DNA from 4 places in the Tatumella citrea genome. Region 1 is predicted to be linked to each of the others. Evidence: predicted binding sites of a transcription regulator. Region 1 holds the regulator's gene; each other region holds the start of a gene.
What was found. The regulator LexA, encoded in region 1, represses DNA repair genes until DNA is damaged. The targets are predictions, from matches to a motif close to TNCTGTATGTACATACAGNA.
Positions count from the first base shown of each region.

Region 1 (4,218 bases):
AGGCGCAGAACCTTTGCATGAAGCGTGGGGTGCGTATGACGACCCAGCGTGCTGAAGTTTTACGTCTGATGGCTGAACAGTATGGTGCGATCAGTGCTTATGATCTGCTGGATAAACTACGGATTAGTGAACCGCAGGCTAAACCCCCAACAGTCTACCGCGCACTGGATTTCCTGCTGGAGCAGGGTTTTATTCACCGGGTGGCCTCCAACAACAGTTACGTGGTCTGCCCGCATTTTGAACACCCATCTCACACTTCGGTGATGTTAATTTGCGACCATTGTGCTTCGGTCAGTGAACGGCATGCTGAAGGCGTAGAAAAGCTGATTGGTACCCAGGCTAAACTGGCGGGATTTGCGCTGCGTCATACGGTCATAGAAGTGCATGGCTTATGCGAAAAATGCGCAGAAATTGCGGCCTGTGAGACCCCGGACCATTGCCAGCATGATCATACTACTGAAACAAAAAAGCGCCCCGGACGTTAGTCACCCGTTGACGTTTCTCAGGGAGCAAACCAGCTCTGATGGCGCTGATGGTAATTCCAGCGTCGCCACAAAGTGATCCCGCGCAGCAGCATAAACACACACAAAGCCAGCCATACTCCGTGATTTCCCAGCCAGGGGATGGTGCACAGCGTCAGGCCAAAACCTACAGCAGCTACCGCCATACTGTTCCGCATCTCTTTACCGCGGGTAGCACCAACAAATAAACCGTCCAGCAGATAACATCCTACCCCTGCGATTGGTAAAATAACCTGCCAGATCAGATAGTGATCGGCCAGTTGCCGTAGCGAGGGTAAGGATGTCAACATATTGACAATATAGGGTCCGGCCAGTGCATAAATCAGTGAGAATGCCACAGCCACGATCCCGGCCTGACGGCAGGAAGCATGCCAGACTTCCGGTAACCGCCCTGATTGCCGGGCGCCATAGGCCTCACCAGAAACTGCCTCTACTGCGTAAGCAAATCCATCGAGCGCATAGGAGGTAAACGACAGAAACATCATCAGCAAGGCGTTCACCGCGACAATGTCGCCTCCCAGTCTGGCTCCTGTCATCGTCAGCGAGGCAAAACAGATCTGCAGCAGCAATGAACGCAGCAAAATATCACGGTTCAGGCCCAGTACCCGTTTGATGTCTCCCCGCCAACCGCCCGGTAATGAACGCAGCTGAATTCCCTGACGGTTAAGCACCCGCCACACCAGCACCATACCAGTCAGCAATGTCACATATTCGGCAATCACTGTTGCCCCGGCCGCGCCCCGCACCCCCATGTGCAGATGCAGAACCAGCAACAACTCCAGAATAATATTTACCAGATTCCCCGCGACCAACAGAATGACAGGTGCTCTGGCATACTGAACACCCAGCAACCATCCCAGAATAACCAGGTTAGCAAAAGTCGCCGGTGCGCTTAGCCAGCGAACATCAATAAATTCGCGAGCCTGCTGCAAAATAGCCGGATCCCCACCGATAACCAGAGTGGCAAGATGGCTAAGCGGCTGCCGAAACAATAAAAACAGCACACCTGCCAGCAGGCTGACAATCATCGGTTGCACCAGTGCACGGACCAGCGCCGGGTTATTTTTTCCACCCCAGGCCTGAGCCGTCAGCCCCGTGGTACTCATTCGCAGGAAAAGTAATAACATAAACAGAAAGCTGGTAATGGTGGTTGCTACTGCAACTCCACCCAGATACACCGCACTGTTCAGATGACCAATGACTGCAGTATCAACCAGTCCCAACAACGGTACGGAGATATTCGACAGAATCATTGGCAACGCCAGTCGCCAGAGCTGTTTATCGGTACGGTTAAAAAAAGACATGGATTATCCTGCAGCTGAATACGGCGACGGGGAATAGGTTATTTCACAGAAAACTGACTAAGACAGGCAGGCCCGAAAATTTCGGGCCCGGGGTCGCTATTTCAGAACGCCCCGCATGGCCGGGATTACAGTACCGGCCGAAAAACCGGATACCGGAACAGATGACTGTAGTTTACAGCCATTCACCGTTGCGAATAACACCAACAGCAAGGCCTTCTACCGTCAGGTTTTGTTCACGGACATCGACAACAATAGGGGAAAACTCACTGTTTTCCGGCAGAAGATGTACGGTATTACCCTGCTTTTTCCAGCGTTTAACCGTGACTTCATCGTCGATTCTGGCAACCACTACCTGACCGTTTCGCACATCCTGGGTTTTATGAACAGCCAGCAGATCACCGTCCATAATACCAATGTCTTTCATCGATGTACCGCTGACTCTCAGCAGGAAATCAGCCGCTGGCTTAAACAGGGCCGGATCCACCTGAAAATGGCTTTCAATATGCTGCTCAGCCAGCAGTGGCTCACCTGCCGCAACCCGTCCAATCAGTGGCAGTCCTTCGGTTGTCTCTTCTTCCATCAATAACCGGATGCCACGTGAGGCACCTGAAACAATCTCAATCACGCCTTTGCGGGCCAGAGCTTTCAGATGCTCCTCAGCAGCATTAGGGGAGCGAAATCCCAGTCGGGAAGCAATCTCAGCGCGAGTCGGTGGCATCCCTGTCTGTTGAATATGGTCGCGAATCAGGTCATAGACCTGCTGCTGCCTGCTGGTTAATGCTTTCATCCCGCCCCCTGGTTGTTTATACAGTCGCTGTGAGTATATACAGGTATTTGGGAAATGAAAACTAAAAACCGTCATAAAACAAACAACTGTCGGTTACTATTCCACCACTCACCACCACTGCCACAATACTGAAACCCAGACAAAGGCTGCCAACAGTAAAGCGATAAACACCGCCGCGGAGCCCATATCTTTTGCCCGACCAGATAAAGGATGGAGCTCCGGTCCGAAACGGTCTACGACCGCCTCAATAGCACTATTCAGAATTTCAACAATAATCACCAGTACTACTGAACCAATCAACAGAATACGCGATACCGTGTCTATCTTCAGACAGGCAGCAATAATCACCGCCACGACAGCAAGCACAGTTTCCTGGCGAAAGGCGGCTTCGTGTTTCCATGCTGCCCGCAATCCTTGCCACGAGTAGCCTGCCGCTTTAATTACCCGCCGCCATCCTGCTGTTGTACCCGCCATCAGGGGTTACTCCTTTTCGTGATAAAATTTCCGTCATTCTCAGACATGTTTACTTGCATCCTCACAGATATTCTTTGCAGTTTCTGGTATGCTTGCGCCGCTTTGCTAACATAAGAGGCTGCAGATTTGTCTATGTCAGGTTGGCGTAAACTTTATTATAAATTACTGAGTTTTCCATTATCTTTGCTGGTTAACAGCAAGGTGATACCGGGAGACCCTGTCTCCGAACTGGGTCTGGATCCCACGCGTCCTATTATCTATGTATTTCCGTATGATTCCAAAGCCGATCTCCTGGCGATGCGGGAGCAGTGCCTGAAGCATGATCTGCCTGATCCATTGCTGCCTGTTGAGATAGATGGTCATTTCCTGCCACGTCATGTGTTTATCCATGACGGGCCACGGTTGCTGCCCTATTTCACCCCGAATCAGGAAACCGTCAAAATATTCCATGATTACCTGGATTTGCACCGCAATAATCCGGCACTGGATGTTCAGCTGGTTCCGGTATCAGTGATGTTCGGTCGTGCGCCAGGTAAAGAGATTCAGGGCGGAAATACCCCGCTGCTGCGCGAGCTGAACGGAATACAGAAATTCTTCGCTATCCTGTGGCTCGGCCGCGACAGCTTTGTGCGCTTTTCGCCAAAAGTCTCTCTGCGACAGATGGCGGATGAGCATGGCACAGATCAGACCATTGCCCATAAATTATCCCGGGTGGCGCATATCCATTTTTCCCGCCAGCGGTTGGCAGCGGTAGGCCCACGCCTGCCTGCTCGTCAGGATCTGTTCAATAAATTGCTGCAATCCAAAGCCATTGCCAAAGCCGTGGAAGATGAGGCTCGCAGTAAGAAAATCTCCTACGATATGGCACAGAAAAATGCAGTGGCCATGATGGAAGAGATTGCTGCTGATTTTACCTATGAAGCCATTCGTATCACAGACCGTGTAATGGGCTGGCTGTGGAGTCGGTTGTATAAAGGCATTAATGTCAGCGGTGGCGAACGCATTCGCCAGCTGGCTCAGGACGGTCATGAACTGGTCTATGTGCCCTGCCATCGCAGCCATATGGATTACCTGCTGCTTTCCTATGTGCTGTATCATCAGGGGCTGGTACCTCCGCATATTGCGGCCGGGA
Region 1 covers NZ_CP015579.1:3,860,536-3,864,753, forward strand. Annotated here, with positions in the region: gene zur (zinc uptake transcriptional repressor Zur) at 1-485, shown strand, start outside; gene dinF (MATE family efflux transporter DinF) at 503-1,825, opposite strand; gene lexA (transcriptional repressor LexA) at 1,998-2,612, opposite strand; gene A7K98_RS18320 (diacylglycerol kinase) at 2,721-3,086, opposite strand; gene plsB (glycerol-3-phosphate 1-O-acyltransferase PlsB) at 3,219-4,218, shown strand, end outside.

Region 2 (4,218 bases), 2.1 Mb from region 1:
CCTTATCAGTCAACTCCGCTGTGCTGCTGGGTAAGCAACTTTCTCAGCTGCATCAATGGAGTGAACAGCCCAAATTCGGTCTGGATTTTGACAACTCTGTGACACTGTCACCTCAGCCAAATAACTGGCAGCAACGCTGGGCATCGTTCTTTTCTGAACAGCGTATTGGCTGGCAGTTACAGATTGCCGCAGAGAAAGGACTTCATTTTGGGGATACGGAGAAAATCGTCGCCTGTATTGAGCGCTGTCTGGAGAATCACCACCCTGCGCCTTCATTGCTCCACGGAGATTTGTGGCCAGGGCACTGCGCCGAAGCACATAGCAGTCCGTGGTTGTTTAATCCGGCCTGTTACTGGGGAGACAGAGAGTGTGATCTGGCATTGTGGGAACCCGATAATTTGCTGACTCAGGAACTGATTAGCAGTTATCAGGCGGAAACGCCTTTTCCGGAAGGCTATCAGCAGCGACAACCTGCCTATCGCCTTTACTACCTTTTGAACCGGGCCTGTGCCTTTGGTGACCCCTGGCGGGAAGCTGCACAACAGACGATCAATGCTCTGTTGCGCAGATACGTATAAGGCTTAAACGTAGAGCAAGCCTGTGATTCGCAGGATAAAATAGCCAATCACAATAATAATGATCGGCAGCACATACAACGGGAAATACTGACGGAAAATGGAGTGGTTATGAGCCTGATACTTTTCAGTCAATTGTTGACGCGTCAGGCCGCCAGTCTCCTTAGCCTGTTCAATGATTAACTGATCTTCAATATTCTCCTTCAGGAAACGCGACTGACGCCACATCCGTGCTCCGGATGCCTGCAATGCCAGACCAATAAAAATCACCGCATAAATTATCCAGAACATCACATTTGGCTGGGTATGGAACTCCGGTACCGGAGAGTTGTTCCAGAACATATCCAGGAAATGAGTATTAAATTTAATCATATCAATCATGACATGCAGGAAATCGGATAGTACGGCATCAATACCCGGCTGCTTGTCACTGTGAATGAACAGAAAATTAAGCACCGATACCACGGTGGATATTACAGCCGGAATAAAGAGTACCCAGCCGGCAATTTTTTTGGCTATCGCTATCCGGCCTGTCTGTTGGTAATTCATGCTCTCTCCTGAAGCGGGTTTTATGGTACAAGTCTACCTGTGCCTTGACTATTTTTCCTGTTTTATCCTGTTACAATAGCTGTCGCTGACGAATTTTTCCTCAACCCGGACACTTATAATAGGGTGTCGCGGCCTCACGTGCTGATTTAATCTAATGGAGGATATATGGCTTATCAACGCCCGGTAAAAGCAGCAATATTTGATATGGACGGACTGCTGATTGATACCGAGCCGTTCTGGCAGCAAGCTGAATTAGAGATTTTTTCTACCGCCGGACTGGATATCAGCCTGCGGGACAGTTTTCCTGAAACCACCGGACTTCGTATCGATCAGGTTGTCAGCATGTGGTTCGAAGCCTGCCAGGTGACCCATCTTTCGGAGCAACAGGTCGCGGATCAAATTTTTGCACGGGTTGCAGAGCTTATCGAACAGCAAAAGCCACTGATGCCGGGAGTTCGTGAAGCGCTTACGCTTTGCCATTCCCTGGGCCTGAAAATAGGTCTGGCGTCCGCTTCGCCCTTATCTCTGATTGAAATGGTGCTGGAGTTGTTCTCAATCCGTCACTTTTTCAACGTGGTGGTATCTGCTGAAGACTTACCTTACAGCAAACCTCATCCTCAGGTTTACCTAAATGCCGCCAGCGAACTCAACGTCAACCCGTTGCACTGTGTCGCACTGGAGGATTCTCTGAATGGGATGGTCGCTGCTAAAGCGGCCAGAATGCGGGTACTGGTAGTGCCTGCCGCCAGTGAAGCTGCACTGCCGGTATGGAGCCTGGCTACAGCTCGTCTCGATTCGCTTAACAATTTGACCCCTGCCTTACTTGGAGTTCCGACTCAGCCATAATCCCCGGGCGGGAAGATAGCTCTTCCCGCTGCATTCCTCTGCCTGTCTGCGATAATAATTGTTACAGCGTCACATATACTTTAACTGTATAAATACCTATACTGTATGCATTGACAGTTTATGGGTAGTTGCAGGTATATCATGACGGCCGAAGGCCACATCCTTTTCGCGTTTGCCAGCGCAATCATCGCCAAACGTAGCGCATTAACTCCGGTGATCGCTGCGGCTGACTGGTGGCATCTGATTCCGGCCACATTACTGACCTGTCTGCTGCCGGATATCGATCACCCGGGTTCTTTGCTCGGCCAACGATTACGCTGGATTTCTAAACCGATTGCCAGAGCATTTGGCCATCGGGGATTTACCCATAGCCTGATTGCGATTGTTGGTGGCATCTGGCTGCTGCGGATTAAATTTCCGGAAGTATTGTGGCTACCGGCCGATGTGATGCAAGGGATGATTCTCGGCTACCTGAGTCATATTGTGGCCGATATGCTGACGCCAGCCGGTGTGCCCTTGCTATGGCCTTGTCGCTGGCGCTTCTGCCTGCCGCTGCTCTACTCTCAAAAAAATAACCAACTGGAACGGCTATTCTGCATATCACTGGTAATGTGCGCAGTTTGCTTACCAGGTCAGCTGACTAAACAGTTTATCAATACTACCGGCAGGCAACTCTATACGACGGCCGTATCATGGCAAAAACAAATCAGTCTGTCCTTGCAGTAACCGTAGTCTGGCGTCTCTGACTGACCAGTCTCCAGCCTGCCGAAAGCAAGTACAGGCGTTATTCATCGCTGTTTAAACCAGCAGTTATAAGTTCAGCTTTAACAGAGCGTGACGGGCCGTTAAGAAAGCGTTAAGTAGTGTAATTGGAGGAAAATTCAGAGCCCCGGCACTTGAGTTTTTACACGGCAACGCTATAACTTCACCATGCAATAGTTGGAGATGAAAGATGAAAAAAGTTATCGCGCCTTTGCTGGCATTAAGCCTGGTTCTTCCCGGTGTTGCCATGGCCCATCCGGGCTGGGGTGGCGGTGGTCCGGGCTGGGGTGGCGGTGGTCCGGGTTGGGGTGGTGGTGGCCCGGGATGGGGTGGTCGCGGTAGTTTCCTGCCTGACCTTGCCACGGGTGTTCTGATTGGTGGCCTCACCTATTACCTGCTGAACGGGCAGTACTACCAGCGTCAGGGGAACGAATATGTGGCAGTGAATCCGCCTCCACAGAGCTCACCACAAAGTACCCGGGTACTGGATTACGGCGGCAAACGTTATTATGTGCAGGCCGGTCATTACTATCAGCGCGATATTAATGGCGAATACATTGAGGTTCCGCGCCCTGCCGGACTGTAAAACAGAAAAGGCCAGCAATGCTGGCCTTTTTGTTACGCGCATTTGTTACAGATAATCAGCTCTGAGGGGCCTGTGGGTCTGTATCATATTCGGCGCAGCTCTGGAAACCGTAGTTCATAACGTGTCCGGTATCATTAAAGCTGACAAAATAAGTCAGTGGCTTGCCGTTACTTTCACCAATAATGTAGGTATCACAGGTACCACGGGCATGGATCATCGTGATCTGAGACGCCGGACGGCCGCCTATCTGACGAACCTGTTCACGGGTCATGCCTTTTTTTACATCTTTTACGACAGGCTGGGTGACATAACTTTCTGCCTGGTGATAGGTAGTACAGCCAGAAAGCACCGCCAGAGCCAGACCGGCAGCCAGAAATCCGGTGATTTTATGCATTATTTACCTCACTGTAATTGTAATACACAAGAAATATCCTCTGTAATCTTCAGTGGATATCCTTTAAGTGTAGCCGCTAATCATGATAAAACAAATGGTTAGAATGGACGGATGATTTATAAACCGATATTCTCACAGCCTGTAAAGCCCGGTGGTGAAGGCTCCGGTGCTACAAAAAAGAATAAACATATTAGTTTTCAACCTTATAACTTTCTCACGTTATTATTAGCGGGTTTACTTTCAGAGGAAAAATGTCCAAAGCTCCCCCCCATCGCATCGCATTTGCTATTACCCTCGGCCTGATGGCTGGTCTGGGTCCACTGTGCATTGATTTGTATCTTCCGGCTTTACCACAGCTCGCAGGATCCTTACATATCAGCACCGCTATCGCTCAGCTAAGCCTCACTGCCGGTCTGCTCGGGCTCGGCCTCGGACAATTACTGTTCGGTCCGATGAGCGATAAATATGGACGTACCGGTCCGCTTGCCCTGTCACTGCTGGTACTT
Region 2 covers NZ_CP015579.1:1,795,210-1,799,427, reverse strand. Annotated here, with positions in the region: gene A7K98_RS08595 (fructosamine kinase family protein) at 1-578, shown strand, start outside; gene A7K98_RS08590 (YniB family protein) at 582-1,124, opposite strand; gene hxpB (hexitol phosphatase HxpB) at 1,290-1,970, shown strand; gene A7K98_RS08580 (metal-dependent hydrolase) at 2,112-2,696, shown strand; gene A7K98_RS08575 (DUF6515 family protein) at 2,923-3,318, shown strand; gene osmE (osmotically-inducible lipoprotein OsmE) at 3,374-3,712, opposite strand; gene A7K98_RS08565 (multidrug effflux MFS transporter) at 3,964-4,218, shown strand, end outside.
Region 2: a site for LexA is predicted at 2,070-2,089, ahead of A7K98_RS08580 (metal-dependent hydrolase). Genes of this name have one in related genera too.

Region 3 (4,218 bases), 1.0 Mb from region 1:
GAAGATCATGCACATTAATAATGATATGATCTGATCAATATGGTAAACAACCAGCAGCGCTACAGGGAAAAAGTCTCCCAGATGATAAGCTGGGGCCACTGGTTCGCCCTGTTTAATATCTTTTTTGCGCTTATTCTTGGCAGCCGCTATCTGCTGGTCACTGACTGGCCAGCTTCGCTGGCGGGCAGAATTTATGCTTACTGTAGCTGGATCGGTCATTTCAGTTTTATTGTTTTTGCCGTCTATTTGCTGATTATCTTCCCGCTAACCTTTGTTGTGATGTCACAGCGTTTGTTGCGGGCATTGTCAGCGATTCTGGCAACTACCGGGCTAACACTATTGCTGGTTGACAGCGAAGTGTTTGACCGCTTTCATCTCCACCTCAATCCGGTGGTCTGGGATCTGGTCGTCAATCCACAACAAAGTGAGATGACCCGCGACTGGCAATTGATGTTTATTGCCGTCCCGCTGATGTTTTTGGTGGAGATATTGCTGGCAACCTGGAGCTGGCAAAAACTACGCAGTCTGAACCGCCGTAGTTTTGGCAAACCACTGGCCGTGTTATTTATTGTGGCTTTTTGTTCCAGCCATCTGATGTATATCTGGGCGGATGCCAATTTCTATCGCCCTATTACCATGCAGAAGGCGAATCTGCCGCTGTCATATCCAATGACAGCCCGACGGTTCCTGGAAAAACATGGCTTACTGGACCCTCAGGAGTATCAGCGCCGGTTGATCCAGCAAGGTGATCCGGATGCGGTGTCGGTAGCTTACCCGCTGAGTGATATTAGCTTTGATAAAAACACCAGCCACCACAATCTGTTGCTGATTACGGTCAACGGCATTAATGAATCTACCGTAGCTGAAAACTTCCCGCAGTTAAGTCAGTTTGCCAGCCAGAATGTGCGCTTTATGCATCATTACAGCTCCGGGCAGAACAACGAGAATGGCTTGTTTGGCCTGTTTTATGGAATTTCATCCAGCTATATGAATGGGATTCTGGCCAGCCGGACGCCGTCAGCACTGCTGAGCGCTCTTAATACTCAGGGATATCAGTTCGGTTTGTTCTCTTCGGAAGGCTTTAATCAGCCGCTATACCGTCAGGCATTACTGGCCGATTATTCTCTGCCGCCAGCCAGAACACAGAATGATCAGCAGACCGTAACGCAGTGGCAGGACTGGTTGCAACAACAGCAGGGATCAACTGCCCCCTGGTTCTCCTGGGTTTCTCTGGATGGTGTGGATGCCAGCGGTAATACCCCGGCAGCCCGTCTGCAAAATTACCACCGCACCGCTGGTGATACCGATCAACAGATTGGACAGATTCTTTCTGTTCTGCAGCAGCAAGGTAAACTGGATAATACTGTCGTTATCATCACTGCGCGTCATGGTGTGGCACTGAGCGGAGACGATAATAGTGACGGAAACCGTCAACTATTGCAGGTTCCGCTGGTTGTACACTGGCCGTCGACCCCTGCACAGTCGGTGGAAAATCTGACCGACCATCAGGATATTATGACTACGCTGATGCAGCGCTTGTTGCATGTTACCACCGCACCGGAAAGTTACTCTCAGGGTGAAGATCTGTTTAGCCCGCAACAGCAGCATCACTGGGTGACTGCCAGCGATAGTAATAACCGGCTGATTATTACCACCCCACATTCAACACTGGTGCTGGATAATGACGGGAATTACACCACTTATAATCCTGAAGGTCAGCGGTTACGTAACCAAAAACCGGAGCTGGGGCTGTTGTTACAGGTTCTGACGGAAGAAAAACGCTTTATCGCAAACTGATTATTTATGAGTCAGTTAGCGGCTGCGGATATTGCAATCTGCAAAATTATACGTACTATGTGAGTCCAGCGTCGGCACGTAGCGCAGCCTGGTAGCGCACTGTCATGGGGTGTCAGGGGTCGGAGGTTCAAATCCTCTCGTGCCGACCAAAAATCCCAAAAGAAAGCAGCCTGTTACGGCTGCTTTTTTATTGCCTGGAATTTGCAAATGCTAAGACAAGAGTAAAACTCTGACGTTTTACCCCTCAAAAACGCCCCATCTCAGACGCTCACCATAAATACTCATCATAAATAATGTAGTGCCGTTCATGCAGGGACACGACTCTCAGTTTTAAGATATAACAGGCAGGAAAACTAAGGCCGGATAACCTGGCCGACCGTAACAATAAAAAAGTGTTTAATGAGTGCAAAAAAAGCTGCAGCCTGCAGAGTTACCTGCTAAATTACTGGTTATACAACCAGTAATGAGTACTGCAATTATGTTTGTAGAATTAGTGTACGATAAACGCAATGTCGCTGGTCTGGAAAATGCCAGAGAGATCATCCTGGAAGAACTGACACGTCGGGTGCACAATATTTTCCCGGAAGCCGAAGTCAGGGTTAAACCTATGCAGAATAACGGGTTGAACAGCGATGCCAGTAAAAGTGATCGTGAAAAACTCAACCGCATGCTGGAAGATATGTTCGATGAGTCGGATATGTGGCTGGTGAATGAATTTTGAGAGATTCCGCCGGCAGTCCGGCGGAAATTTTTCAGGTCGGGTTCACTGCTGCCTGCGAGCGCATATAGCGGATTTCCCATACAGTAACCACGGCAATCAACAGAATCGGTACCAGGGTACTTAAAAAGCCAGCCACTATATAAGCCACAGCCCCTGCCCCTGCCCCAATAGTAAAACCAGCTACCGACGTTGATGACTTTACCAGCTTCGCGCGATTTTCCGCGTCAGGGTTTTTAATCAGCGACATAATATCAATAGTCAGTTGAGTCACGTTTCCGGTCATCATCGTACTTGGGCTGGTTGACGCCAGTAACAGACGACTGGTGGCGTTTCGAATACCCATTGCCATCACTCCCAGCATACCGGCAATCAGCACATGGATATCACCGGCATCCGTAAACGGCTGATAAAGTAACCCTGCCAGTGCAAATAATGCCAGTAACAATATTTCGGCACCAAATAAGCTGGCCAGCAAACCGGCACTGAATGTTTTTCTGGACTGAATCACCAGGGTGGTCACTGCCACCACCAGCATAAATACCGGGATCGCAACTAATTTTGCCAGAATACCGTCACTGTTACCGGCCAGAGAAGCCCCGGCAACTACCAGGTTTCCGGTGACATGAGCGGTAAACAGACCAAACAACGCGATAAAACTGATGGTATCAATAGCCCCTCCGGAAGCGGCCAGTAATACCGGTTCACGATAATGACGCCAGCGTTTTTCCAGCTGTAACAGATTAGTCGGTTGCATCGTCTCTCCCGTTATTTTAGGTAATAAAAAGCCGGGGATAACCCGGCTTTTTTAACTCAGACCCGTCAATTATTTACGGTCAATTGAATATTTACCAGGGCCGGTCAGTGCCAGGGCGAGGAAGCCACCAGCAATACTAATATTTTTGTAGAAGTTAATCATGGCACCGTATTGTTCCATACCAGTCATATGCCAGTACTGATGTCCCATCAACCCGGTGGCAACGGTATAAATCGCCAGGATAATCGCCAGAGGGCGGGTATAGAATCCAAGAATAATCAGAATACCAAATCCAAGTTCAACGACTACAGCGATCACGGCGGCCACAGATGGTAACGGTGCACCCACAGAGGCCATATAGCCGATAGTTCCTTCAAATCCGGTCAGTTTCTGCCAGCCAAATAACACAAACAGAATCATTAACAGCACACGAGTCAGCAGCAGCAGACCATCACGATATTTATCTAAAGACAGATATTGCATTTTATTACCTCACCTTTTAAAAGTGCTTATCCCCCGACTTTCCGGACTGGAAAGTGTATTTATAAGCACAAAAATTTAACTTCAGGACACTTATCACTTTTCGCCGGACTCATATATCCGGCTGTTTAGCTACCATCAATAATTTGTTCCGAAATACTGGTCCATAAAAGTGCGGCATTGAATATTGGCTGGCACTCTGCGCTTCGCCTCATTTTGCCACCCTTCGCCGACATCATAACCTTACCCGTAACTTAACCGGAAGCAGTTGCTTTTTATCTCGCCCGACTGCTTGCGGAATGAGTACATCTTACATCAACTATGCTGAACATCAATATTCTTAAACAATACTTATTATCCCCTTCAGGTTGACAATAATCATAAAAAACCAGTGATTCCTGTACACAGACAAAGGTTTAAGGCGAAGAAAAACGATAAACAGAAATCAATAAAATATGATTATATT
Region 3 covers NZ_CP015579.1:2,842,991-2,847,208, forward strand. Annotated here, with positions in the region: gene A7K98_RS13600 (YejL family protein) at 1-18, shown strand, start outside; gene yejM (LPS biosynthesis-modulating metalloenzyme YejM) at 40-1,797, shown strand; tRNA gene A7K98_RS13610 (tRNA-Pro) at 1,870-1,946, shown strand; gene A7K98_RS13615 (DinI-like family protein) at 2,276-2,518, shown strand; gene A7K98_RS13620 (YoaK family protein) at 2,550-3,272, opposite strand; gene A7K98_RS13625 (DoxX family protein) at 3,342-3,755, opposite strand.
Region 3: a site for LexA is predicted at 2,241-2,260, ahead of A7K98_RS13615 (DinI-like family protein). Genes of this name have one in related genera too.

Region 4 (4,218 bases), 590 kb from region 1:
ATCCTTATTACTCTGGCCCTGTGCCTGTTAGTCGGGTTGTTTAACAGCTTCCTGATTGTCGTTCTGCGTATACCGGACATGCTGGCAACACTGGCAACATTGTTCGTGGTACAAGGGGTTGCTATGACTTACAGCTATGGCGGTTCCATCACTCAGAATATGGTAATGCCAAGTGGTGACATGGCTGAAGGCATTATTCCGGCAAACTTCAGTGTTCTGGGTGAAATTCCGGGCATTGTAATCATCATGCTGGTCGTAACCGTCATAGCCCAGATTGGTCTTTCACTGACCAAACACGGTCGTCGGATGTATGCGTTGGGGGGTAACCCGGAAGCTGCACGACTTTCCGGTATCCGTACCACCCGTTATCGGGTTGCCGCCTACCTTCTGGCATCGTTGCTGGCCGGGCTTGGTGGCATATTACTGGCATCCCGAATCGGTTCATCTCAGGTCAACGCAGGCAGTGGTTATCTGATGGATGCTGTCGCCGCAGCCTGGATAGGTTTATCACTGGCAGGGTCAGGGAAACCGAATGCCCTGGGCACACTGATTGGGGCCATCATACTTGGTGTGCTGCAAAATGGCCTGGTGATGTTATCTGTGCCCTACTATGCAATGGACATTATTAAAGGTCTGGTGCTGGCACTGGCACTGGCGCTGACTTATTTTCGGGGGCGTCAGGGATAACTTATTTGTGCCGGCAGTGGCTGTCATTGCCGGCATGTGACCGACAAAGCATTACAGCCCCAACGGCAATTGCCGTTCGGCATAGGGGTCAGGCAATGTCACCTGTAAGCCAACCAGCCTGACGCCTCTGCCAGCCCGGCGCTCATCCCAGCTTTCCCTCGCAATCGTCAGTAGATCCTGTTTATTCAATACCGGCCAGACGTGCTCGCGGCTGGTTTGTTGAAAATCTGAAAATTTAAACTTCACCCCCTGACGGGAAATTCGCAAATCAGGACGGACTTTTTTGAGCCGGCGTTCCAGCTCAGGATAAAGCAACTCCAGAACTTCAAGACACTGCTCCCAGCGATCGATATCCTTCTCCAGCGTCGTTTCAACGCCAACCGATTTGCGCTGCCGATCGGCAATGATATCCCGCTCATCTATCCCGTGACTGCGCTCCCAAAGGACGCGGCCAAATTTTCCAAAATTTTTCAGTAACGATGACAAATCAGCCTGCCTGACATCAGCACAGGTCTTCAGGCCCATATCCGTCAATTTTTTGGCTGACACCTGCCCTACCCCGGGGATTTTCTCCAGCGGCAGTTGGCAAATAAAGGAGTCCATTTCGGCAGGGGTAATGACGAACTGGCCGTTAGGCTTATTCAGATCAGAAGCAATTTTAGCCAGAAACTTAACAGGTGCCACTCCGGCTGAAGCTGTTAATTGTAATTCCTGCCAGATAGCCTGGCGAATATCCCGGGCAATCAGCGTTGCCGAGCCATGAAACTGCGCACAGTCACTGACATCGAGATAAGCTTCGTCCAACGAGAGTGGTTCGATAAGCGAAGTATAACGGGCGAAAATTTGTCGGATATGTTCAGAAACCTGTTTATAGACATCAAAACGACCTGGCAGCAATGTTAGCTGCGGACACAGTCGTAGCGCCGTTGCTGTCGGCATAGCACTCCGGACTCCGAATTTTCGGGCCGGATAATTCGCAGTGCTAATGACACCGCGTCGTTCGCGACTGCCACCAATTGCCAGAGGGATATCCTGCAACGATGGATTATCGCGCATTTCAACGGCTGCATAAAAACAGTCCATATCAACATGAATGATTTTACGCATCTGCCAGACCCCGGTATAAACAGAGCAAGTACTGTATAAATATTCAGTTAAAATATCAACTACAGAGTATCAGTCGGCCTGTCTGCTTTTTAATCAATCGCAGAAACCTGACTGACACGACTATTGATACAAATTTATGCGTCTGTTGCTTGATAAAACTGCTGACAATGCTAATGTTGCGCTTAACCAGCGCAATGTAAGATTAATCCGTAGCGATGGTATAAAAGACAGTATTCTCTCACTCTTTGTTCAAGGTAGTAGCAGCATGCGTAAAATCGCACTTTTCCTTGCGATGCTTTTAATCCCGGCCTATTGCCTGGCGATGACCGAAACTCCGGTCTCCCCACAGCAGCCCGTCAGTAAAGAACTCAAACAACAGTTGCTGGGTACCCCGGTATTTATTCAGATCTTTAAAGAAGAACGTACACTCGATCTGTACGGCAAAATAGGTAATGAATACCGGCTGCTGAACAGTTTCCGGATCTGCGATTTTTCCGGAGGTCTTGGACCGAAAAGAGTCGAGGGAGATTTTAAAAGTCCGGAAGGATTCTATTCTGTGCAGCTTAATCAGCTAAAACCGGACAGCCATTTCTACCGCGCTATTAATATTGGTTTTCCAAATCAGTATGATCGCGAAAATGGCTATAGTGGTAACTATCTGATGATTCACGGCAACTGCGTATCGATTGGCTGCTATGCCATGACCAATGCCTATATGGATCAGATTTATACCTACGTGAATGCTGCACTGAGAAATGGCCAGTCTGAAGTTGAGGTGAATATTTTCCCGTTCCGGATGACCGACAGTAATATGCAACGCCACCGGGATTCAGCTTACTTCAGTTTCTGGAAACAGTTAAAACCAGGATATGATTATTTTCTCAAGCATAAGCAGCCGCCGAACGTGACCGTAGATAACGGGCAATATGTCCTGAATCAGAACCCGTTCAGCAACAGCTCAGAGAATGCTTCAAAGACTTTCCTGGCGCTCACCCAGACAAAATAACTGCCATTCACCTGGTGCAATCCTGTGCCAGGTTTCATTTCCCGTCAATGGCTGCGTCGCGACCACTGTCACTACGTCCTGAGGCGTAGTCTGCTGCTGAAAATCAATTTCAACATCCTGGTCAATAAGAGTGGCTTTGCCAAACGGCGCTCTGCGGGTTATCCAGTGCAGATTGGTTGAGCAGTAAGCCATCAGATAACGTCCGTCTGACAGCAGCATGTTAAACACACCCATTTTCTGCAACTCAGCAGCCAGTGTAGCAATATAGCGAAAAACAGCCGGCCAGTTTCCCGGAGTACGCGGATAACGGGTCGCAAGTTTATGCAAAATCCAGCAGAAAGCCTTTTCACTGTCGGTTTCACCCACCGGGCGAAAATTCCCGCTATCCAGTTTCTGATAACCCGTCAACTGCCCGTTATGTGCATAAGTCCAGTGACGACCCCAAAGCTCACGGGTAAACGGATGGGTATTTTCCAGCGAGACCATACCGCGATTCGCCTGGCGAATATGGGCAACCACCGAATGAGATTTGATGGGATAATCACGGACCAGACTGGCAATCGGCGAATCAATACTCGGCAGAGGATCTTTAAACGTCCTGCATCCCTTTCCTTCATAGAAAGTAATACCCCAGCCATCTTTATGTGGCCCTGTCCCGCCACCGCGCTGAACCAGCCCGGTAAAACTGAAACAGATATCAGTCGGCACATTGGCGCTCATCCCGAGCAGTTCACACATCAGTTAAAACCTCGTTAAATTCCCGTCGTCAGGCACAATATGCAACAGATAAGTAAAGGAATAGCATGCGGGCCATCCTCTGGCAAGTCGTCAGAGGTAGCCAGCCGGGGTATTTCAGCAGGTGTAGCAAGATATGATTACTTCGCCATCTCTTTTTCGATCAGCAGGATCAAAATATGGATAACTTTAATATGAATTTCCTGAATACGATCAGCAAAACCAAAGTGCGGTACACGAATTTCGACATCTGCACTGCCATCCATTTGACCACCATCTTTTCCGGTCAGAGTAATCACTTTCATCCCCTGAGCACGTGCCGCTTCAATAGCTTTGATGATATTCGCAGAATTTCCTGAAGTGGAAATACCTAACAGAACATCCCCTGCACGGCCCACGCCTTCAATATAACGTGAGAAAACATGATTATAACCGTAGTCATTACTGACACAGGAGATATGGCTGACATCTGAAATCGCAATCGCCGGGTATGCAGGACGGTTTTCCCGGTAACGGCCGGTTAATTCTTCGGCAAAATGCATCGCATCACAATGGGAACCACCGTTACCACAGGAAAGTACTTTTCCTCCGGCCTTAAAACTGTCGGCCAGCAACACAGCAGCCTGCTGAATTGCCTGAATATTGTTTTCATCTTTCAGGAAGTTGTTAAGCGTTTCTGCTGC
Region 4 covers NZ_CP015579.1:3,273,254-3,277,471, forward strand. Annotated here, with positions in the region: gene A7K98_RS15660 (ABC transporter permease) at 1-687, shown strand, start outside; gene dinB (DNA polymerase IV) at 739-1,794, opposite strand; gene dpaA (peptidoglycan meso-diaminopimelic acid protein amidase) at 2,060-2,800, shown strand; gene A7K98_RS15675 (class II glutamine amidotransferase) at 2,765-3,538, opposite strand; gene lpcA (D-sedoheptulose 7-phosphate isomerase) at 3,676-4,218, opposite strand, start outside.
Region 4: a site for LexA is predicted at 1,824-1,843, ahead of dinB (DNA polymerase IV). Genes of this name have one in related genera too.